DNA from 3 places in the Arthrobacter sp. NPDC058097 genome. Region 1 is predicted to be linked to each of the others. Evidence: riboswitches for the same ligand, from Rfam matches in the RefSeq annotation. Region 1 holds a riboswitch; each other region holds the start of a gene.
The links. Region 1 has a riboswitch for thiamine pyrophosphate ahead of ACFVTE_RS08055 (ECF transporter S component). Riboswitches for the same ligand answer to the same signal wherever they lie in the genome.

Region 1 (7,644 bases):
GTGCGGCCTCAACGTCCATGGACTCGAGGTCGAGGTCCGCAGGGCGGCGGAGCTGGAGGTCGTTGTCGTTGAGCCAGGTGCATTCGACGCCGATGCTGCTCAGGACCTCCACGATGCGGTTGACTTCCTCGATGCGGGCAAGCCGGCGCAGCGTCGTGGTGCCGCGGTTGATAAGGCTGGCACAGAGCAGGGCGACCCCGGCGTTCTTGCTGGTGTTGACGTCAACGGAGCCCGAGAGCGTCCGGCCGCCCTCCACGCGAAGGTGGGTCATCTGCGATTTGCCGAGCTGGACGATGCTCCGGCCGAAGATCGCCTCCAGCCGCTGGATCATCTTCAGGCTCAGGTTCTGCTTGCCCTGTTCCATCCGGGCCACGGCGCTCTGGCTGGTGCCAAGTTCCGCGGCCAGCTGGCCCTGGGTCCACCCCTTCTGGCCGCGGGCGTCGCGGAGCAGGAGGCCGACGTGTTCAGCGGTCTGTTGAGTCATGGATAAAAATATATCAGTTATGAGTTATTTCGTCGCCTCGCGTGCCCAAAATGCGGCGGGCGAGCCCTTGATATACCCGTTACACGCATAAACTTTCAGCAACGGGTCAGTGCCATGTGACAGAATCCGTCGCGGCCCTCTCGACCCGAGTCAAACACCCGGCGCCCGCCTTGACCCGGCGCGTATCCGGGAGCAAGCTAGCGGTACCTGTTGCGGCCATGAGGGAACGGGAGGCCGCCGTGTCCATTTTCAGCTCCGCTGTACTGATCAGGAGGCGCCCGGCAGGGCGCCGGGCTTCAGCGCTGCTGTCCTTCGTCGTCGCAACCGCCGTGGGTTTTATCCCCGGTCCAAGGCTCGACGACGGCGCGGCGCCGGCACCCGAATCAGCGGTCGCCCCGGCGTCGCCCAGCGCGTCAGCCACCCCCGGCGGCGCCGCGCAGGCGCAGCCGCCCGCGGCCCGGCAATCACCGCAGCCGGCGACCCGGAAACCCGCGCAGCAGCCAGGGTCCGACCCCGCCCGGCCTGGCACCGAAGGATCTGGCAGCGCAGGACTCCTGGGCAACGACGTCTCCTGGCCGCAGTGCAACGTGGACCTGCCTGATGATCCCGCCTTCGCCATTGTCGGGGTCAACAACGGCCTGGCGAACACCACGAACCCGTGCCTCCACCAGCAGCTTGACTGGGCGGACGATTCGGCCGGCGGCACCGGCCAGCCACGCCTGGCGCTCTACGTGAACACGGCCAACCCCGGACTGCGAGGCTCCTGGTGGCCGACGAACAACGAATACGGCGGCGAGACCGTGGCAAACCCCTACGGCACATGCCAGGGGCAGGAGGACGCCGCGTGCGCCTACATGTACGGGTACGCGAAGGCCTTCGACGACGCCTACCTCCGCACAATCTCCGAGCCTGAGACCTATCTCTGGTGGCTGGACGTGGAGACAGGCAACAGCTGGTCCGGCGACAGGAACGCGAACCGGGCGGACCTCGAAGGCATGGCGGACTTCTTCCACAGCATCGGCGCCAGGGTGGGCATCTACTCCTCCGCCCGGCAGTGGGGACAGATCGTCGGCGAGGTGGGCTCGGCCAGCAGCCTCTACTCCCTGCCAAGCTGGCTTGCCGGGGCGCACACCGCCGCCGAGGCCAAGGACATGTGTTCCGCGGCGCCCCTCACCGCGGGCGGCACCGTGGCGCTCACCCAGTTCGTGGCTGACGGCTTCGACCACGATCACTCCTGCATCTGAGGCTCAGCATTAGGCTGGGTCCCATGGATCACACCTGCCACGTCCGCCAGGCGGTACCGGAGGACGCCGAGGACCTGGCCCGGCTCCACCTGGCATGCTGGCGCGAGACCTACGAGCATCTGCTCTCACCGGGTTTCATGGCCAGCCAGGGCGTGCAAGGGCGGCTGGCCATGTGGCGGCACCTTTTGGCCGGTCCGCACGCTGGCCGACAGTACGTTGCGGCCGACGGCGGCAGGCTGGTGGGGTTTGCCGGCTCGCTTCCGGCCGAGGACGGGGTGCGGGAGCAGACCGAGCTCTGGGGCATCTATCTCCTCGCCTCCCACCATGGCAGGGGGCTGGGCCAGGCCCTGCTCGATGCCGCGATCGGGAACGAGCAGGCCGGGCTGTGGGTTGCCGAGGAGAACCCGCGGGCCCAGGCCTTCTACCGGCGCAACGCCTTCGTCTTCACCGGCGCCCGGGACACGATCGAGGACTGGGAAGGCATGGCCGAGGTCCGGATGGCCCGGCCGGCGGGCCAGTGACGCGGGAGAGTGGCCGGGCAGCGGCCGGTCCGGCGATAGGCTCCTAGGAGCCTTCCAGCCACACCATGTGCCACGTGCCGGCCCACAGCGCGGCGGCCACGGCGCCGCCGGCGATGAGGACTCCGCCGAGCACCACCCAGATGTCCAGCACGCTGTAGGTGGACACGCGCGCCCAGGTCCGGCTGGCGCCGCCGAACCCGCGGGCCTCCATGGTCACCGCAAGCCGGGTGGCGCGGCGGATCGCCTGGACCAGGAGGCCGAAGCTCTGCCCCAGCGTGGCCCGCATGCGTTGCCACGGGTTGCCGCGCGATCCCACGCCGCGGGCGCGCCGGGCCATTCCGATGGTCTGCCACTCCTCCGCCATCAGCCCGACCAGGCGCATCGCGGCCAGGGTCCCCAGCACAAAACGGTGCGGCAGCCGCGCCTTCTGCGCAAGGGCGTCCGCCAGGTCCGTGGGATCGGTGCAGCTCATCAGCAGCACCGCGGGCAGCGCGATCGCCAGTCCCCGGAGCAGGAAACCAAGCCCCAGCTGAAGGGAACCTTCGCTCATGGACCAGAGGCCGACGTCGAGCAGTATCCTTCCGCTGTCCGGCGCCAGGATGGAGGTGCTCCAGCCGCCCACGGCGGCAGCCAGGATCAGCGGCCAGCCGCGCTGCCAGAGCAGCGAAAACGTCAGCCCGGCCAGCGGAAAGACCAGCAGTTCACAGACGAGCGCCACGGAAGCTGACATCCAGTCGATGGACAGCGCCAGGGCCAGGGTGACCAGGAAGACCGCGGCGAACTTGGCCAGCGGATTGGCGCGGGTCAGCACCGCCCGGTTTCCGGCAAGTGTCAGTGCTTCCCTCATGTCGCCGCCTGTTCGGATGTCGGCCCGGCCTTTGATGTGGGCACGGCGGGCCGGGGCTCGGGCCGGCCGCGGGCGCCCAGCCGGAGTTCGGTGCCGCCGAGCACATTGGTGAACTCCTCGTCGTGCGTCACGGACACCACGGCAGTGCCGGCGTCGAGCAGTTCGGAAAGGAACGAAGCAAGCTCCGCCCAGGTGTTGGCATCCTGGCCGAAGGTGGGCTCGTCCAGGACCAGCACCTGCGGATGCGCGGCCAGGACGGTGGCCACGGACAGCCGGCGCTTCTCCCCGCCGGACAGGGTGTAAGGGTTGGCGTCCACCAGATGCGTGAGGCGCAGGCGCTCCAGCAGCTCGTCGACGCGCTCCTCACCGTGACCCAGGTGGCGGGGACCGAACAGCAGCTCGTCCAGGACGCGGCCGGTGACGAACTGGTGCTCGGGCTCCTGGAACACCGTGCCGATCCGGGGGATCAGCTGCTCGGCCTTCCACCTGTACGGGTCTATCCCGGCGCCGCCGCTCAGCTCGACGGTCGCGGAGACCCTGCCGTCCACCGGCGGCAGCAGCCCGGCGAGGGTCAGCGCGAAGGTGGACTTGCCCGCGCCGTTGGGTCCTGTGACGGTCAGCGCTTCCCCCGCCCGGACCTGTGCCGTGACGTCGCCCAGCACCGGCTGCGGAGGTACGGAGCGGAATCCGCGGCGCCGGGGACGCTCCCGCGACACGGCGAGCTTTTCGGCGGCGAGCAGCAGCTGGCCGCCGTTGGCGATGGACGGACCGGCGGCCGAACGGTGCCGGGTTTCGGGAACGTAGCCCGGGACCCACACGCCGGCGGCGGTGAGCATCCCGCGGGCCTGCTCGAGGACCTCGTCCGGCGTGCCGTCGACCAGCACCGCGCCGTTCGTGGCGGACCCCGGCTGCAGCACCACAATGCGGTCCACAAGGTCTTTCCACACGGCGACCCGGTGCTCCACCACCACCAGGGTGGCCCCGGTCTTGTCAAGGCAGCGGCCCACGGCGTCCCGGACCTCCAAAACGCCGGCAGGGTCGAGGTTCGCGGTCGGCTCGTCCAGCAGGATCAGTCCCGGCCTCATCGCCAGGATGCCGGCGAGCGCCAGGCGCTGCTTCTGGCCGCCGGACAGGGCCGACGTCGGGTGGTTCAGCGGCAGGTGGGCGAGTCCGACGTCGTCCAGTGCCTCGTGCACGCGGCGCCAGATCTCGTCGCGGGGCACCGAGAGGTTTTCGGCGCCGAAGGCGACGTCGTCGCCGAGGCGGGAGAGCACCACCTGGGTTTCCGGGTCCTGCTGCATGAGCCCGGCACGGCCGCGCTGCGCGCGCGGCGGCGCGCCGTCGATGAGCAGCTCGCCGCTCTCGTCGGCGTCGTCAGGGTCCGGCGCCCCGGCGCCCCTCGGACCGCGGTCGTCCGCCGGACTGCCGCCCGAGTCGCTGTCCCCCAGCACGCCGGCCAGAGCGTGGAGCAACGTGGACTTGCCGGCCCCGGAGGGGCCCAGCAACAGGACCCGCTCGCCGGGGCGGATGTCCAGGTCCAGGGCGTGGACGGCGGGTTTGGTGCGGCCGGCGTGGCGCCAGCCCCAGCCGCGGGCATGTACCGCGGCGGGCCGGACGCCGCCGTCGTGATGTGCGGGCATCAGGAGAAGACGGGCTCCGTTGCTGCCTTGCGGGACGCGAAGGAGCTCAGTACGCCCGTCTTGGCCAGGCCCCGGGTGGCGATCCAGGACAGGGCGCCGGCGATGACCGCGCCGGAGATGGCGCAGAACACGATGTACGCGAGCTTGTCTCCTCCGGTGTAGGCGATGTTCCAGCCCCACGGCGCGAAGGAGTCGTTGAGGCCGCAGAACAGGCCGGCGCCGGCACCCGCAAGCAGCGAGGCCGGGAGGTTGAACTTCCGGTACACCAGGGCGGCGAACACGAGCTCCGCGCCCAGGCCCTGGAGGACGCCGGAAATCAGCACTGTGGTGCCGTACTGGGAGCCCATGATGAGCTCGCCGGTGGCCGCGACAGTTTCGCAGAACAGGGCCGCGCCGGGCTTGCGGATGATGAGCATGCCCAGGACCGCCGGGATCATCCAGCCGCCGGCGTACAGGCCGCTCAGCGGCGGGTAGACGGCGTTGACGGGAGTGGAAATAAGGTTGGCGCCCTGGGACCAGGCCCAGAAGATGACGCCGCCGGCAACGGCGATGAGCGCCGCCACCACGATGTCCGCCACGCGCCAGTTATAGCTGGTCTTCTTGATTGCTGCAGTTGTCATGATGGTCCTCCTGAGGAACAGGAGGGGAAAGCGTTCCCCCGGCTGCCGGTGGCTGGACCACCTGCTGCCGGGCGCTCTGAGAACTCGACTCCCTTGCGCCGGTACTAGCCGGATCAGGTTCGAGGGTCTGCGGCTGTCCGCACTCTCAGCGCCCATCCGCGGTTGCGCTGGCAGTTGCCTTGCATCCCGACGGCGGCGCTCCCCTGTCGTGATAAATCTGCCCTTGTGGGCTGGTCCAGTTTACACCTCGGCGGCCCCGGAATCCCGGGGCCGCCGTCACAATCGGGGAGTCTTCCTGCGCCGCCGGGAGTACTGTCCGGAGTACATTGGGGCCATGACGCCACAGGACTCCGGCAGCGCTGCCCTGCCCGCCTTTGACCCCGATTCCGTCGAGGACCAGCCGGCGGGGTCGCTGGAAGCCCTGATCGGCCGGATCGAGGGTGAAATCGCCGAACTGCAGTTCCCCAGGTTCAGCAAGGACGATGCCCTGGCCCTCGGCCTGGAACTGGTGGAGCGCGGCAAGGAGGACAACCTGCCCATCGCCATCGACATCACCAAGGGCGAACAGGTTCTCTTCCACGTGGCCCTCGAGGGTGCCACCCCGGACAACGAGGGCTGGGTGCGGGCCAAGCAGCGGACCGCCGTGCGCTACGAGGAACCGTCGCTGCTGGTGGGCCTGCGCGGCAGAACCGGCGGCGGACGGATCGAGGACAACGCCTGGTTCGACCAGTCCACCTACGCCGCCCACGGCGGGGCCTTCCCCATCTACGTCCGGGATGTGGGAGCGGTGGCCGTGGTCACTGTGTCCGGGCTGCCGCAGAAAGCCGACCATGACCTTGTGGTGCAGGCGTTGCGGGAAATCCACCGGTCCATGCGGCAGAGCTAGCGCGCCGCATGCGGATAGGCTAGGCAAAGACCAGTGTTCACCACGCGAGGAGTTCCGGAATGAGTTTTGTGATCAAGCTGCTTGGCACGGGCATCAGCCTGCTGGCAGGATTCGCCGGCACCAAGGCCGTCGATACCATCTGGGAAAAGGTCACGGGGCAGAAGCCGCCCAAGGGGGACAAGGACGACGTCCCCACCACGCTGCGCACGGCCCTGACGTTCGCCCTCGTCTCCGCGTCCGTAAGCGCGGTCATCCAGGTGCTCGCCAACCGCGGCACCCAGCGGGCCATCACCCGCTTCGCCAAGACCCAGGACATCGTTTAGGCGCCTGTCTCCACCCTGTTTCCCCAAGCTTCGCAGGCCAGACTATTCCTGTCCTGGACCTGGCGCTGCTGATGACCTCGACTCGGCGCAGGACGGCCGAGCACGTTGCACATCGCAAACAATCGCTTACGACGGCGGGTGATGACCGCCGTCGTCCGCTTCGGCTTCGCGGGCCGCCTTGGCGGCCTTCAGCACCACGGCCTCGAGCTCGTCGGCGCTGAGCAGTTCCTTGTGGAGGTGCTTGGTGCGGTAGCCTGCCCGGCCCACCATGTGGGCAGAGACAGGCACGGTGAGCAGCTGGAAGATCCAGGCCACGGCCAGTACCGGCCAGACCCACCATGTGCGCAGCTGCAAGCCCACCGCCGCCAGCAGCAGGAACAGCCCGAGCACCTGCGGCTTGGTGGCGGCGTGCATGCGGCTCATCAGGTCGGGGAAGCGGAGCAGGCCGACAGCGGCGGCGAGGGACATCAGGGCGCCCACCACCATGAATGCAGCCGAAACGGCATCGATCACGGCATCCACGGCATTCGGTTCAGGACTCATTCGGCTGCTCCCGCCTGTCCGCCACGAAGCGCGCCACCGTCACCGAGCCGATGAACCCGATGACGGAGATGGCCACCACCAGCATCAGGTTGTTCAGGTGCCGGTTCACGGCCATGTCGATGCACAGCGCCGCGCCGAGGATGGCCAGCAGCACGTCCGCCGCGAGGACCCGGTCCAGCAGCGACGGGCCACGGGCGATGCGGATGATCGTGCCCGCGGCGGCGAGGGCCAGCGCCACGGCGGTGACGGTGAGGACCAGTTCCATCATGCGCCAACCTCCTGGTTCAGGGCGGCAAGCTCTTCCTTCGTTCCCATGATCCGGATCAGCCCCGCCTCGGTGTCGCGGACTTCCTTGCGCAGCTTGAGGACGTCCTCCCCGTTGCGGACGTTGAGTCCATGGATGTAGAGCGTGGAGGTGGACCTGTCCACCTCCACCACGAGCGACCCCGGGATCAGGGAAATCACGTGGCCGGTCGCCGTCACCATCAGGTCCGAATGGCTGCGCAACGGAACGGCGACGACGGCGTTGGTCACCT
Region 2 (7,644 bases), on a different contig from region 1:
AGTTCCTCGGCCACCTTTGCGGCGGTCCGCTTGGTCTTGGTGAAGATGATGGTGCGCCCGCGCTCCCGCGCCTGCAGGATCCTGGAGACCACTTCGGTCTTGTCCATGCTGTGGGCGCGGTAGATGAGCTGGCGGATGTCGCGCTTGGTCAGGCCTTCGTCGTCCGGATCGGCGGCGCGGATGTGGGTGGGCTGGGTCATGTACCGGCGGGCCATCGCGATGACCGGGCCGGGCATGGTGGCCGAGAACAAGAGCGTCTGGCGGACGGCGGGGGTGCCGGCGATGAGGGTCTCGACGTCGGGCAGGAAGCCGAGGTCCAGCATTTCGTCGGCCTCATCCAGCACGACGATCTTGACGTTCTTGAGCACCAGGTGGCGCTGCTTGAAGAGGTCGATGAGGCGGCCCGGCGTGCCGACGACCACTTCGACGCCCTTCTGGAGCGCGTCGATCTGCGGCTCGTAGGCGCGGCCGCCGTAGATCGTGGCGATGCGGACATTCCGCTTGCGGGATGCGGTCTGCAGGTCGTTGGCCACCTGGACGGCAAGTTCGCGGGTGGGAACGATCACCATGGCTTGCGGCGCGCCGGGGGAGGGGAGCTTGTCGAAGCCGGCGTCGTCCCGGCCCACCACGCGCTGCAGCACGGGGATGCCGAAGCCGAGGGTCTTGCCGGTGCCGGTCTTGGCCTGGCCGATGATGTCGTGGCCGGACAGGGCGACGGGCAGGGTCATGGCCTGGATGGGGAAGGGGTGCGTGATGCCGGCGTCGGCCAGGGATTCGACGATGTCGGCGCGGACGTCGAAGTCGGCGAACGACTTTTCGGCTATTTCGTGCGGCTTCTCGTCCGAGATGATGGTCTCTTCCGGCTCGATGGTCTCGGTGCCGGTGTCGTCGGAGAGAAGCTGGTGGGTATGCAATTCACTCACAGGGGAGTTTCCTTATTCATTTAGGCATTGGCACCGCCTGCTCAACGGGGCGGGCGCAGGGGCCGTTCCGGAGCACGCTCAGGCGCACAAGCAATTCCAGTGGAAGCCGATCGCGGGCTATCTAATTGCCGGCACTGGGGACCGGCGGGTGTGACTCAAGATCGCGTAGGGGCGGGCTTGTTGAATTCAAATCGAGGAAATCAACGACCGGGCATCCATTACTACCCACCCAGTCTACTGGCAAACCCGTGTTTTCCTTGACTCAGGCCGCCGCAGGGGCCTGTGGCGGGCGCGGGAGCGGATCAGTCGACGAGCTCCAGGTGGATCTCGCGGGTGCTGATGTCCGAGGAGACGAGCCGGACGCGGACCCTGGTGCCGGGCTCCATTTCGCCCTCGCACCTGGCTGTCACGGCCGGTTCGGCGATCTGGACCACGCCGGAGGGGCCGGACCCGTTGCTCCCCTTGCCGTTCATGCCCTTGCCGCCATTGCTGTTCCCGTTCCCGTTGCCGTTCCCGTTCTTGGCCGGTTTTGACCCGGTGAGCACCACGGCATCGAACTCCTGCCCGATGTGGTTGATCAGCAGCGCGGCTTCCACGGTGTCCAGGGCCAGGCGTTCCATCCTTGCCGCCAGCTGGTCGGAGTACGCCATGATTTCGGGCAGCGAGGGAAGCGCCTGCCGGGCCCAGGCCGGCACCGGCCGGTCATTGCTCAGGGCCTCGCAGATGACCAGGACGAACCGGTCCACGAGCCGGCGCAGCGGCGCTGTGGTGTGCGCGTACGCGGTGCCGATGGCCGACTGGACGGCGTCCTGCGGGACGGTTCCATCGAAGTGCGTGTACGCGGCTCCGCGGAAGAGCATGCCGGCCGAATGCAGGATGGCCAGTTGTCGGTGGTCGGTGGGATCGAGGGTGCGCAGGTACTCGCCGTAGGTTTCCTGCCCGTCCCACGGTTTGCCCAGCGCGGCTGTCTGCCGCTTGAAGTGGCTGAGCGAGCGTTCATCCGGGGCGGGCATGGTGCGCAGGATCCCCACCTTGCCGTTGAGCATCAGGGAGGCGGCGGCCATCCCGGTCATCAGCGAAATCTGGGCGTTCCAGTCCTCCACCGGAAGCTGGGGCACTGCCACGATCCGGTAGCCGCCGTCGGGAAGCTGGACGATCTCCTGCTCGGGCATGTTCAGGCTGGCGCCGCCGCGGGCCCGCTCCAGGTCCACGCGCTTGCGCCCCACCTCGCGCAGGAGCTGCAGCATGGGCGGGGCCGTGCCGGCATCCAGGTCCGCCTGGACGCCCTTGTAGTTGAGCTTGGCCCGGCTGCGCACGGTTGCCCGGCGCACCACCACGGACACCACCTCGGCGGCGGCGTCGAGCTCGAACTCCCACACGAAGGCGGAACACAGCTGCCCGGCCAGCAGGCTGCCGGCGTTCTCGCTGATGACCTCCGGGTGCAGCGGAATCCGTCCGTCCGGGGCGTAGAAGGTTTGGCCGCGGCGGCGGGTTTCGGCGTCGAGCGCGCCGCCCGGCTGCACGAAGGACGGGACGTCGGCGATGGCGTAGAGGATCCGGTAACCCTCGCCGCGGCGTTCGATGAAGAGCGCCTGGTCAAGGTCGGTGGACGACGGCGGATCGATGGTCAGGAACTCCACCCCGGTCAGGTCCAGGGCCGGGAATTCCCGGCCGGCAACAGCCCCTTCGGCTTCCTTGAGCACGTCCTCGGGGAATTCCCCGGGAAGCTCCAGTTCCGTCCGCAGCGCGCTCAGGGCGTCCGCGAGCGCGTTGGTCTGCTCGTGGACGCTGGGCGAGAGCCGATGATGTGACACGAAAATCAGGTTAGCCCGAATTGCGCCGTTAGTCTTGGATTATGGGCACATCCTCGGCTGACACCGCTCGCTACGACCGCTTTGTCGCAGACCTGTTCGGAGTCATGGCATACGGCGAGCTGTCCGCGTTCGAGCGGCTGTCCTCGGACGCCCGGTACTCGCCCACGCTGCACGACCGCGCCGTGCTCGGCAGGATCGCCGTCATTGAATTCCAGCACTACGAGCTGGTGAGCGCCAAGCTGGCGGAGATGGGTGTCGACGTCGAACACGCGATGCTGCCGTTCCAGCTGGCCGTGGACCATTTCCATGAACGGACCCGCCCGGCGGACTGGTACGAGTCCCTGATGAAGGCCTATGTGGTGGACACAGTGTCCGCCGATTTCTACCGGGCCGTGGCCCGCTTCGTGGATACGTCATCCAGCGGATCCAGCCATCCGAAGAGGCCACGGCCGTACTCCGGGAACGGCTCAAGGGAGCACTGGCCGACGACCCCCGGCTGGCGTCCCGGCTCGCGCTGTGGGGCCGCCGGCTCCTGGGCGAAGCGATCACGCAGGCCCAGCGCGTGGGCCACGAAAACGCCTTTCTGAGCGAGCTGTTCGTCGAGGCGGAACCGGGCGCCACGGACACCACCGCACGCGAGCTGGTGCGCGGCATCACGGCCGAAGTCGCGGAAAACCATTCCCGGCGGATGGTCCAGCTGGGCCTCAGCGGCTAGGCGCTCTTTCCTTAGGAGACGGCTGCCGGCGCCGTTGCGTCCAGAGCGTCGAGCAGTTCTGCTGCAGCGGCCGAGGGGTCAGCCGCCTCGGTGATGGCGCGCACGACGACGATCCGGCTGGCGCCCGCCGCCAGGACCTGCTCCACGTTCGTGCGGTCGATCCCGCCGATCGCGAACCAGGGCAGCAGCAGGCCGCCCACCCGTTCCTCGTTCGCGCTGCGGACGGCCTCCGCCGCGTAGCGCACCAGGTCGAGCCCGACGGCCGCGCGCCCGGGCTTGGTGGGCGTGGCCCACAGCGGACCCACGCAGAAATAGTCCAGGCCGCTGCGCCCCTGCGCGGCGGCGACGGCGGCGTCCACCTGCTCCGTGCTGTGGGTGGACAGCCCGATGACCGTGGCATCGTGCAGCAGCTTCCGGGCGGCGCGGAGCGGCAGGTCCTTCTGGCCAATGTGGAACACCGGCGCACCGGCGATGGACGCGATATCGGCACGGTCGTTCACCGCCCACAGCCGGCCGTGCCGGCGGGCGGCGGCATGGACGACTTCCAGGAGCTCGAGTTCCTCGGCCGCCTCGATGCTCTTGTCCCGCAACTGGATGATGTCCACGCCGCCGGCGAACGCCGCGTCCACGAAGTCCGCAAAGTCCCCGCGGTCCTTGCGGGCGTCGGTGCAGAGGTAGAGGCGGGCGGCGTTGTGGGCAGAGTGCTGGGTCATGGCAACCACCTTAGTTCCTCTAAACTGGGCAGGTACCGCGGGAGCCCGTTACTGCTGTCATAAAAGGCGCAGGGCTGAGAGGGCGTCAGAGCCGACCGCTTGACCTGATCCGGTTAGTACCGGCGTAGGGAAGGATTTTCATGAACCCTGAAACCAGCGGCGCGGACTGTGCCGCCACCTGTCTTGAGGCGGATGTGGCCGTCATCGGCGGCGGCGTGGTGGGCCACGGAATCGCCTGGGAAGCACGGCGCTCCGGCCGTTCGGTGGTGCTCATCGATGAGGCCCCGGGCAGCGGTGCAAGCTGGGCCGCGGCCGGCATGCTGGCTCCGGTCAGCGAACTGCACTACCAGGAGGAAGGGCTCCTGGAGCTGATGCTGGAGTCCTCCGCCAGATGGCCTGAGTTTGCCGCCACACTCACTGCCGGCGAGGACGCCGGATACCTGACGACGCCGACCCTTGCGGTGGGTGCCGACCCGGCCGACCGCCGCGCCCTGATGGACCTGCGGGACGTGCAGCGGAGCCACGGCCTGAAGGTTGAGCCGCTGACCATCCGCGAGGCACGTTCCCGGGAGCCGCTGCTCAGCCCCGCGATCTCCTGTGCCCTGGACATCCCGGCGGACCACCAGGTGGATCCGCGCCGGCTGGTCCGGGCGATTGCTGCCGGGCTGGCCGGCCATCGCCAGGAGATCGCGGCAGCGGAGGGCTACGCGGTGCGGGACAACGCGGCCGGCCTGCTCCGGGACGGCGGACGGGTCAGCGGGGTCCGGCTTGCCGGCGGCGGGTCGGTTCGGGCGGCCGAGACGGTGGTGGCCAACGGCCTGGCCGCGGCGCAGCTGCAGGACCTGCCGGAAAGCCTGCAGCTGCCGCTGCGCCCGGTCCACGGCGACATCCTCAGGCTGCGGGTCCCCGCGCACCTGCAGCCCCTGCTCACCGCAACAGTCCGCGGCATGGTGCGGGGCGTTCCGGTCTACATCGTGCCCCGCCAGGACGGCACGGTGGTGATCGGCGCCACCCAGCGCGAGGACGGCGTGCCGGGCACCAGCGCCGGCGGTGTCTACCAGCTGCTGCGCGACGCCCAGGTCCTGCTGCCGGCGGTCGCCGAGCTCGAGCTCCTCGAAGCCACTGCGCGGGCGCGGCCGGGCACACCGGACAACGCGCCGCTGCTCGGCCGGGTGCCGGCCGGCGGGCAGGAACCCGGCACGGACGTGGCCGGCCTCATCATCGCCACCGGGTTCTTCCGCCACGGCGTCCTGCTGACCCCGGCGGCCGCAGTGATCTGCCGCCAGCTCATGGACGGCATTCGGGATCCGCGCTGGGCCGCCTTCCGGCCGGGCCGGTTTTCCCCGGGACTCCATGAACCGGCTGAATCCGCCCCGGCTGAATCCGCGCCGCTGCAACCCGACATTGCACTCAGCCCTGCCCCCGGCTGATCACCGCGCAGCCCATCACCGCATGACACGCGTCACATTTGACCCGAACAAGGAACCAGCATGAACATCACTCTGAACGGTATCGAACAGGAAGTAGGCGAGGGCGCCTCAGTGACCTCGCTCGTCAGCCAGGTCACGGGACGCCGCCTGTCCGCCAACGGACAGGCCGCCGACGGCCAGCGACTGGGTGTGGCGGTGGCGCGCAATGCAGCCGTCGTGCCGCGCAGCCAGTGGCACAGCACCGCCCTCGCCGAGGGCGACGAGATAGAACTAGTCACGGCAGTCCAAGGAGGATGAGCGCGATGGCAGAAACATTGGTTGAGACAGCAGACAGCCTGGTCATTGACGGGGTGGAGCTGACCTCACGGCTCATCATGGGCACCGGGGGCGCCCCGAGCCTGGACGGCCTCGGCTCAGCGCTGGTCGCGTCCGGCACCCAGCTGACCACGGTTGCGATGCGGCGCTACTCGCCTGCCGAAACGGGTTCGCTCTTCCAGCTGCTGGTGGACCACAACATCCGCGTGCTCCCCAACACCGCCGGCTGCTTCACCGCCCGGGACGCCGTCATGACGGCCGAGCTGGCCCGCGAGGCGCTGGAGACGGACTGGGTCAAGCTCGAGGTCATCGCGGACGAGCACACGCTGCTGCCGGACGCCGTGGAGCTCGTGGACGCCACCGAGCAGCTGGTTAACCGCGGCTTCAAGGTCTTCGCCTACACCAACGACGACCCCGTCCTGGCACTCCGACTCGAAAACCTGGGAGCCTCGGCCGTGATGCCGCTGGGAGCACCGATCGGAACGGGCCTGGGCATCCTGAATCCGCACAACATCGAGCTGATCGTGTCTCGGGCCTCCGTTCCCGTGGTGCTTGATGCAGGGATCGGCACGGCCTCGGACGCGGCTTTGGCGATGGAGCTGGGCTGTGACGCCGTGCTGCTGGCAACCGCGGTCACCCGCGCGCAGAACCCCGCGCTCATGGCAGAGGCCTTCAAACATGCTGTCGCCGCGGGTAGGCTGGCGCGTGCGGCCGGGCGGATCCCGCGCCGTGAGCATGCCCTGGCCTCGTCGGCCATGGAGGGCCGGGCGGAGTTCCTTTAAGCCCGCCCATCCCTGGCGGCCCGGCGGCGGCAGGCTCAACAGGTCCTGCCTAGGAGTGCACCGTGGCCGCCAGGGAAGACATCCTCACCCGACCCCAGATCGACGAAGCGCTCGCAGGCCTTCCCGACTGGCGTTACCGGCTGGGCGGCCTGGTCACCGTCTACAAGACGCCGACGGCGGCCGCTGCGCTGGAGCTGATCGCCGCCGTCGGGCGTGTGGCCGAGGACATGGACCACCATCCGGATCTGGACTGGCGCTACAACCGGGTGTTCATCCGGTTCAGTTCCCACGACGTCGGGGGCGAGGTGACCACGCGGGACACCGGAGCCGCGGCCTCGGTCAGCGCGGCCGCGGCGGCGGCGGGCGCTGAGGCCCAGCCCGGCCTGTACCGGTCGGTGGACATCGGCATCGACACTGCCGACGCCGCGGAGATTTCCGAGGTCTGGCGCGTCGCGCTCGGCTACCGGAAGGGCCGTTTCGGCGATCTCGTGGACCCCTACGGCCGCGGTCCCGGGGTGTGGTTCCAGGAGACCGCGACGCCCAGCGACAACCGCCTGCACCTGGACGTCCACCGTTCGAAGGCCGAGTCGGCACCCGTCCTGGAAAAGACTGCTGCAACCGGGGCCTTAATGAACAGTGACCACGCACCCAATTGGGTGGTGGTCACTGATGCCCAGGGGAACCGGCTCTGCTTGTGCACCGAGGAAGGCCACGAGCCTGACGTCAGCGGGTCCTGACATTGCCGGACTGGCGGGCGCCTAGATCTTCAGCGCTGCCGTCAGGCGGTGCGTGTCCTGTTTGGCCCGCGAGCGGCCCAGGTAGACCGCCACCGCCAGGGCCGCAGCCGTCCCGGCTGCCATGGGAACGACCCACGGCAGCCACGTCAGGCCCGGCTGGTAGCCCAGTCCCGCCCACATGCAGATGATCCACGCCAGCATCCCCACCGCCGCAG
Region 3 (7,644 bases), on a different contig from region 1:
TTCGTCCTCATTCCGTCGGCGTGCATGCCCCGGCGGTGCCGGGGCCCTTCGAATGTCAGCCTAACCCAACTGGGTCGCCGGGCTTAGCGCACCGGGTTTATCGCACGCGACGCTTAGCGCACGGCGACGCGGAGGCGGTTGCGCCACGGATCCTCAAACCGGAGCTCGGCGCCGGTGTGGTGCGATTCGACTCCGGCGACCTTGAGGCGGTCGGCGAGGGCGCCGACGTCGTCCCCTGAAGGCACCTCGATGAGGACCTCGCCGAGGCCCAGGGTGTCCCGGCGCGGACCGGCGCCGCGGCTGTTCCAGACATTCATGGCCATGTGGTGGTGGTAGCCGCCGGCGGACACAAACAGTGCCCGGCCGTGCCAGCCCGCTGTTTTTTCGAATCCCAGGGTGCCGACGTAGAAGTCGTGGGCTGACTCCACGTCGCCCACCTGAAGGTGGACGTGCCCCACCTCTGCGTCCGTGCCGCGCTGGCCTTCGATGGACTCCTGCGTGAGGTGGTCCTGAAGATACCGCTGGGGCGGGAGTGCCAGGCTGTCCATGACGACGTTCTTGCCCTCCCAGGACCAGGCCTCGCGCGGACGGTCCCAGTAGAGCTCAATCCCGTTGCCCTCCGGATCGGTGAAGTAGAACGCCTCACTCACCAGATGGTCGGCGCTGCCCACGAACGCCTGCGGCTCATACTGGGCCGCGCTGGCAACCGTGGCGGCAAGCGAGGACTGGTCTTCGAACAGGAGTGCCGTGTGGAAGAGGCCGGCCTCACCCCGGCCGGGGATGCTGAGGCCCGGAGCGGGAGCGAGGTGGACCAGGGGCGTCTTAAGCCGGCCAAGGTAGAGGCCGCCGTCCTGCTCGGCAACGACGTCGAGGCCGAGGGCGCGCTGGTAGTAATCGGTCATGAGCTTCATGTCGCCCACCTTGAGCATGACGGTGCCCATGGTGAGGTTGGCAGGAAGCAAGTCCTGGCTGCTGTCTGCTGTTGTCATCGAATACTCCCGAATGTCCGGGCCACCGGATTTCGGCGGCCTCCACATTACTAAATTACTTGAAGCTTCAATTTATTCCTAATGAACGATCTTGCCGCGCAGGACCACATTCGTGAGGCTGCGGATAGTCTCCGGCAAGGCGCGCGGGTCCTCCTGGCAGACCACCACATCGGCCGCGGCCCCTTCCGCCAGAGCGTCGGCGCCCAGCCAGCGGCGTGCACGCCAGCAGGCCGCGTCCAGCGCCGCTGCAGCCGGCAGTCCGGCGGCGTGCAGCTCAAGGATTTCGTCTGCGATGCGGCCGTGGCGAATCACACTGCCGGCATCCGTTCCGGCATATATTTCGACGCCGGCCTCATAGGCCTCCAGGACGCGCTCACGACGGCGCGCCCACAGTGAGCGCATGTGCCCAGCGTACCGCGGGAACTTCGGCTCGGCCTGGGCGGCAATGTCCGGGAAGGTCGCGATATTGATGAGCGTCGGCACGATCGGCACCTGCTGCTCGACAAACCGGGGGATGTGCCTGGGCAGCAGGCCAGTCGCATGCTCGATGCAGTCGATGCCGGCGTCGAGCATGTCGTCCAGGGTGTCTTCACCGAAGCAGTGCGCCGTGACCCTGGCCCCCTCGTCGTGGGCTGCCCGGATGGCGTCCCGCACGTCCGCGGCCGGGAACGACGGCGCGAGGTCGCCGGCGGTCCGGTCGATCCAGTCCCCCACCAGCTTGACCCAGCCGTCCCCTTCCCGGGCCTGCTTGCGCACCGCCTCCACGAGGCCCTCCGGCTCGACTTCCACCGCGAAGTTCCTCAGGTAGCGGCGGGACCGTGCAACGTGCCGGCCGGCCCTGATGATCCGCGGAGTGTCGTCCCGCTGCTGCAGCCACCGGGTGTCGCTGGCGACCCCGGCATCCCGGACCAGCAGGGTGCCGGCGTTGCGGTCCGTCATTGCCTGCTCGTAAGCGACGTCGTCGTCAACGGCCCCGCCCGGACCCAGCCCGATGTGGCAGTGGGCATCGGCGAAACCCGGCAGGACCCAGCCGTCCAGGACGGCGTCCGCCCGCTGGCCCGGAGGTTCGAACGTCAGCTTCCCGTCCACGGACCAGAGCCCGCGGCGTTCCTCATCCGCCGCGGTGAGCACGGGTCCGCTGAATTCGATGATGTGCGCCATGACACCAGCCTAAGGCGCAGCTGTGGTAGCTTCATTTACGACCACACGGGGGCCCCTGCAGGGGCTGAGATCAGGCTGGCGCAGCCTGCGACCGTTGAACCTGTCCGGGTAATGCCGGCGAAGGAAGTGAGCAGTAAATTGAGCACCCAGAAATCACAGCTGAGCCCTGCCCAAATTGATGCAGCCCAAAGTGAAACGGCCGGCAATGCAGCCGGCGGTGTCACGCAGTCGCTGAAATCCCATTCACTGGCCTACCTGGAAGGCGACGGCCTGCGGGTTCCCGTAACGGAAATCGCCTTGGAGCCTTCACCGAACGGCGAGCAGAATGAACCGCTGAGGGTTTACCGCACTGCGGGTCCGGGCAGCGACCCGGTAGTGGGCCTCGCCCCGTTCCGTTCGGAATGGATTGCGGCACGCGCAGACACGGAGACGTACGACGGACGTGAACGGAACCTGCTCGACGACGGCAAGTCAGCCGTGCGCCGCGGCGCGGCTTCCGCCGAGTGGAAGGGCGCACGGCCGGTGCCCCGCCGTGCTACTGACGGCAAGACCGTGACGCAGATGCACTATGCGCGCCAAGGCGTCATTACCCCCGAAATGCGCTTCGTGGCCCTCCGCGAAAACTGCGATGTGGAACTGGTCCGCAGCGAACTCGCCGCCGGACGGGCCATCATCCCCAGCAACATCAACCACCCGGAATCCGAGCCCATGATCATCGGCAAAGCGTTCCTGGTGAAGATCAACGCCAACATCGGCAACTCGGCCGTCACCAGCTCCATCGCGGAGGAGGTGGACAAGCTGCAGTGGGCCACGCAATGGGGGGCAGACACCGTCATGGACCTGTCCACGGGCGATGACATCCACACGACGCGTGAGTGGCTCATCCGCAACTCCCCCGTGCCGATCGGCACCGTGCCGATCTACCAGGCCCTGGAAAAGGTCAACGGCGAGGCGAACGCCCTCACCTGGGAGATCTTCCGCGACACCGTCATCGAACAGTGCGAACAGGGCGTGGACTACATGACCATCCACGCCGGCGTGCTGCTGAGGTACGTGCCGCTCACGGCGAACCGCGTCACCGGCATCGTCTCCCGCGGCGGCTCAATCATGGCCGGCTGGTGCCTTGCCCACCACCAGGAAAACTTCCTGTATACCCACTTCGACGAGCTCTGCGAGATCTTCGCGAAGTACGACGTCGCGTTCTCGCTGGGCGACGGCCTCCGGCCGGGTGCGACGGCGGACGCCAACGATGCCGCGCAGTTCGCCGAACTGGACACCCTGGCTGAGCTGACCCAGCGGGCATGGGAGTACGACGTCCAGGTCATGGTCGAGGGGCCGGGACACATCCCGTTCCACCTGGTGCGTGAAAACGTTGAGCGCCAGCAGGAACTTTGCAAGGGTGCGCCCTTCTACACGCTGGGCCCGCTGGTCACGGACGTGGCCCCCGGCTACGACCACATCACCTCGGCCATCGGCGCCACCGAAATCGCCCGCTACGGCACGGCCATGCTTTGCTACGTCACCCCGAAGGAACACCTGGGCCTGCCCAACAAGGACGACGTGAAGACCGGCGTCATCACGTACAAGATCGCCGCACACGCCGCCGACCTGGCCAAGGGGCACCCCGGCGCGAACGAGCGCGACGATGCGCTGTCCAAGGCCCGGTTCGAGTTCCGGTGGCGCGACCAGTTCGCGCTGTCGCTGGACCCGGTGACGGCCGAGTCCTTCCACGACGAGACGCTGCCGGCGGAACCCGCCAAGACAGCTCACTTCTGCTCGATGTGCGGACCCAAGTTCTGCTCCATGCGGATCAGCCAGGACATCCGGAACGAATACGGCTCAGCCGAAGCGCAAGCCGCCCTCGCAGAAATGGCGGAGGGCATGCGCGAGAAGAGCCAGGAATTTCTCGCTGCGGGCGGCAAGGTGTACCTGCCGGAGCTGCGGCTTCCGGAATCGGCACGCAACTAACGGCTCTTCGGGGTGCCGTCCAGGGGGTTCCGTCCGGCTGGCATTGGGGGCTGGCCGGACGGATGCCGGTACCTTTTTTAGCAGAGGCAGCTCCGTTTTTAGCAGAGGCAGCTCCGTCAGCTGGCCCGGGGCTGCTGCCGCCGGCTGACCTCGGCGATGAACGACCGGATGTGGCGGTCGCCCTCGGGTGAATCGTGGGGCCGGTGCCCTCCGGCAGCGATGCGGTGCAGGGCGCCCGTCTCGCGCAGGTAGCCGGCGATTTCCTCGTACAGCGGCTCCCAGCCGCCGGTGAGCACCAGGGTGGGAACACCCGGCACGATCTGCAGCGGCGCCTGCCACGGCGGCGCCTGCAGGCGCAGCCGGCGCGCAGCGCGCTTCGCTTCCGGGGTACTGGGCTCCGGTGTGTCCGCGGCGAAGGCGCGTCGCAGGAATTCGCGCTCGTAGTCGTCGTCGCCGAGCTGGTGCCTGACCTCGAACAGCGGCTCCATCAGGGCGCGGTGCGCGGCGGTGGCAGGCAGATCGGCGGTGAGCGACAGGCAGGCCGGTTCCACGAGCGTCAGCGAAAAGACCAGGTCCGGGCGCTCGACGGCGGCCATCATCGCTGCGATCGCGCCCTGCGAGTGCGCCACCACGTGGCCTCCGGCGGCCCCGCGGCCGTCGTCGGCCAAGGACCGCAGCACAATGCGGGCGTCCTCGGCGAAATCGGTCTCCAGCGGTTCTGCCCCGGCGTCAAAGCCGTGGCGCCGCAGAAACAGGGCGTCGTACTGCAGGGCCATGCCATGCTGGCGCGGCCACGCCGCGGAGCCGAAATTTCCGGCACCGTGGACGAAGACTACCCGCTGCTTATACATGACCCAACCTTATGGCAGCGGTCTGACATCGGCGCCGGCCGACATGACCGTGCGCCCTATTTGCCGCCCATGAACTTGTCGAAGCCCTTGGGCAGGTTCAGCTGGGACGGATCGAAATCGCCCGACTGCTGGCCGAAGGCTGCTCCCGTGGGCACCGCTTTGGCCCCCGCGGCCCGCCTGGCCTCGGCTTCGCGGAGCTCCTGTGCCGCCTTGGCAGGATTGCCGGAACGGGCCTTCTTCTTGGGCGCGTTCTTGCCGCCCTTGCGGGCGCCGCCGGCCCCCATGCCGGGCATCCCGGGCATTCCCGGCATGCCGCCGCCCTGGGCCATCTTCTTCATCATCTTCTGGGCCTGGGCGAAGCGTTCCAGCAGCCCGTTGACCTCGGACACGTGCACACCCGAACCGCGGGCAATGCGGGCCCGGCGGGAACCGTTGATGATCTTGGGCGCCAGACGCTCGTGCGGGGTCATCGAGCGGACAATGGCCTCCACCCGGTCGATCTCGCGCTCGTCGAACTGCTCCAGCTGCTGCCGGATGTTCTGCGCACCGGGCATCATCATGAGCATCTTCTTCATGGAGCCCATTTTGCGGATCTGCTGCATCTGCGCGAGGAAGTCATCGAGCGTGAAGTCCTCCTGGTCGGCGAACTTCTTCGCCATCCGGGCGGCTTCTTCCTTGTCCCAGGACTTTTCAGCCTGCTCAATGAGGGACAGGACGTCACCCATGTCCAGGATGCGCGAGGCCATCCGGTCCGGGTGGAACAGTTCGAAGTCGTCCAGGCCTTCGCCGGTCGAGGCGAACATGACGGGCTTGCCGGTGACCGACGAAACGGACAGCGCGGCACCGCCGCGGGCATCGCCGTCGAGCTTTGACAGCACGATGCCGGTGAAGTTCACGCCTTCATCGAACGCGGTGGCCGTGTTGACGGCGTCCTGGCCGATCATGGAGTCGATCACGAAGAGGACTTCGTTGGGGACGATGGCCCGGCGGATCTGGCGCGCCTGCTCCATCATGTCGGCGTCGACGCCGAGGCGGCCGGCGGTGTCCACGATGACGACGTCGTGCAGCTTCTGGCGCGCTTCGTCAACGCCGGCGCGTGCGACGGCGACGGGGTCACCGGCCGGGTGGGCCAGTTCGGAAGTGGCACCCGGGTGCGGCGCGAAGACGGGAACACCGGCGCGCTGGCCCACGACCTGGAGCTGCGTCACGGCGTTGGGGCGCTGGAGGTCACAGGCGACGAGGATGGGGCTGTGGCCCTGCGCCTTCATCCACTTGGCGAGCTTTCCGGCCAGGGTGGTCTTGCCGGCGCCCTGGAGGCCGGCGAGCATGATGATGGTGGGGCCGGTCTTGGCCATCCGGATGCGCCGCGTCTCGCCACCGAGGATCTCAACAAGCTCCTCGTTGACGATCTTCACGATCTGCTGGCTGGGGTTCAGGGCCCCGGAGACCTCGGCGCCCAGCGCGCGCTCACGGACCTGCCCGGTGAATTCCCGGACCACCGGCACGGCAACATCGGCATCCAGCAGGGCGCGCCGGATCTCGCGGACTGTGGCGTCGACATCTGCCTCGGTGAGGCGGCCCTTGCCGCGAAGATTCTTGAAGGTTGCTGTCAACCGGTCAGAGAGTGAATTGAACACGCGCCGTGCACTTCTTTCAGTGGATGTACGGGACTCGACTATCTAGGGTATCAAGACACGCCTTCAAGATGGCATGCTGGCAGGGTGACGAGCCAAACGACTGTCAAAACCCTGCTCATCCTCGGTGCCACGGGCGACCTGACCGGCCGGCTGCTGCTGCCGGGCCTGGCCCGGCTGGTGGCGAAGGGCCGGGCCCCCGGGCTGAGGCTCGCCGGGGCGGGTTCCAGCGCCTGGACGCCCGGACAGTGGCTGGACCGCGTGAACACTGCTTTCGCTGACGCCGAGGCCCACGCCGACGCGGCGGGCAAGCTGGAACTGAAGCGGGTCCTCGAATCCACAAGCTACCACCAGGTCGACGTCACGGCCCCGGGGCTGCTCGCGGCCCTGCTGGCCCGGCTCGAGGCCCCGGTAGCCGTGTATTTCGCCCTCCCCCCGCAGATCAGCCAGAAAGCCTGTGAAGTCCTCCACCCGCACGACGTGCCGCCCGGAACCCGGCTGGTCATGGAGAAACCGTTCGGCTTCAGCCTCGAGTCCGCGCGCCGGCTCAATGAACTCCTCCGGACTCTGGTCCCCGAAGACCACATCCATCGGGTGGACCACTTCCTCGGCAAGGCCACCGTGCTGAACATCCTGGGCCTCCGCTTCGCCAACACCTTCCTGGAACCGATCTGGAACCGGAACCACATCGAAAAGGTGGAGATCGTCTTCGACGAGGACCTGGCCCTGGAGGGACGAGCGCGCTACTACGACGGCGCGGGCGCCCTGCGCGACATGATCCAGAGCCACCTGCTGCAGATCATGGCGCTGCTGGCCATCGAGCCCCCGGCCACCATTGGCGAACGCGACCTCCGCGACGCCATCGCCGCCGTCCTGCGGGCCAGCAGCGTCAAGCCGCCCTACACCGACAGCACCCGGCGGGCGCGCTACCTCGCAGGAAGCCTCAGCGGCAAAGACGTCCCCGATTACACTGCGGAGGAGGGGGTGGACCCGGACCGGAACACCGAGACCCTGGCCGAGGTGCACGTGGACATCGACAAC

Region 2: it holds a riboswitch for thiamine pyrophosphate, as region 1 does, so the genes downstream of both, thiO (glycine oxidase ThiO) here and ACFVTE_RS08055 (ECF transporter S component) in region 1, are expected to answer to the same signal.
Region 3: it holds a riboswitch for thiamine pyrophosphate, as region 1 does, so the genes downstream of both, thiC (phosphomethylpyrimidine synthase ThiC) here and ACFVTE_RS08055 (ECF transporter S component) in region 1, are expected to answer to the same signal.

Annotation. Positions count from the first base shown of each region.
Region 1 covers NZ_JBHVSZ010000003.1:337,815-345,458, forward strand. The annotation lists gene ACFVTE_RS08030 (UDP-N-acetylglucosamine 1-carboxyvinyltransferase) at 1-484, opposite strand, end outside; gene ACFVTE_RS08035 (hypothetical protein) at 724-1,728, shown strand; gene ACFVTE_RS08040 (GNAT family N-acetyltransferase) at 1,752-2,249, shown strand; gene ACFVTE_RS08045 (energy-coupling factor transporter transmembrane component T family protein) at 2,293-3,096, opposite strand; gene ACFVTE_RS08050 (ABC transporter ATP-binding protein) at 3,093-4,736, opposite strand; gene ACFVTE_RS08055 (ECF transporter S component) at 4,736-5,356, opposite strand; TPP riboswitch at 5,429-5,571, opposite strand; gene ACFVTE_RS08060 (heme-degrading domain-containing protein) at 5,691-6,242, shown strand; gene ACFVTE_RS08065 (DUF4235 domain-containing protein) at 6,302-6,565, shown strand; gene mnhG (monovalent cation/H(+) antiporter subunit G) at 6,692-7,108, opposite strand; gene ACFVTE_RS08075 (monovalent cation/H+ antiporter complex subunit F) at 7,098-7,376, opposite strand; gene ACFVTE_RS08080 (Na+/H+ antiporter subunit E) at 7,373-7,644, opposite strand, start outside.
Region 2 covers NZ_JBHVSZ010000002.1:187,357-195,000, forward strand. The annotation lists gene ACFVTE_RS04805 (DEAD/DEAH box helicase) at 1-923, opposite strand, end outside; gene ACFVTE_RS04810 (RNB domain-containing ribonuclease) at 1,226-2,737, opposite strand; partial or broken gene ACFVTE_RS04815 (ferritin-like fold-containing protein) at 2,779-3,452, shown strand; gene thiE (thiamine phosphate synthase) at 3,464-4,165, opposite strand; TPP riboswitch at 4,193-4,313, shown strand; gene thiO (glycine oxidase ThiO) at 4,306-5,595, shown strand; gene thiS (sulfur carrier protein ThiS) at 5,656-5,892, shown strand; gene ACFVTE_RS04835 (thiazole synthase) at 5,898-6,692, shown strand; gene ACFVTE_RS04840 (4a-hydroxytetrahydrobiopterin dehydratase) at 6,755-7,429, shown strand; gene ACFVTE_RS04845 (hypothetical protein) at 7,451-7,644, opposite strand, start outside.
Region 3 covers NZ_JBHVSZ010000002.1:538,007-545,650, reverse strand. The annotation lists gene ACFVTE_RS06390 (VOC family protein) at 114-989, opposite strand; gene ACFVTE_RS06385 (amidohydrolase family protein) at 1,068-2,150, opposite strand; TPP riboswitch at 2,186-2,293, shown strand; gene thiC (phosphomethylpyrimidine synthase ThiC) at 2,289-4,118, shown strand; gene ACFVTE_RS06375 (alpha/beta fold hydrolase) at 4,235-4,969, opposite strand; gene ffh (signal recognition particle protein) at 5,026-6,606, opposite strand; gene ACFVTE_RS06365 (glucose-6-phosphate dehydrogenase) at 6,691-7,644, shown strand, end outside.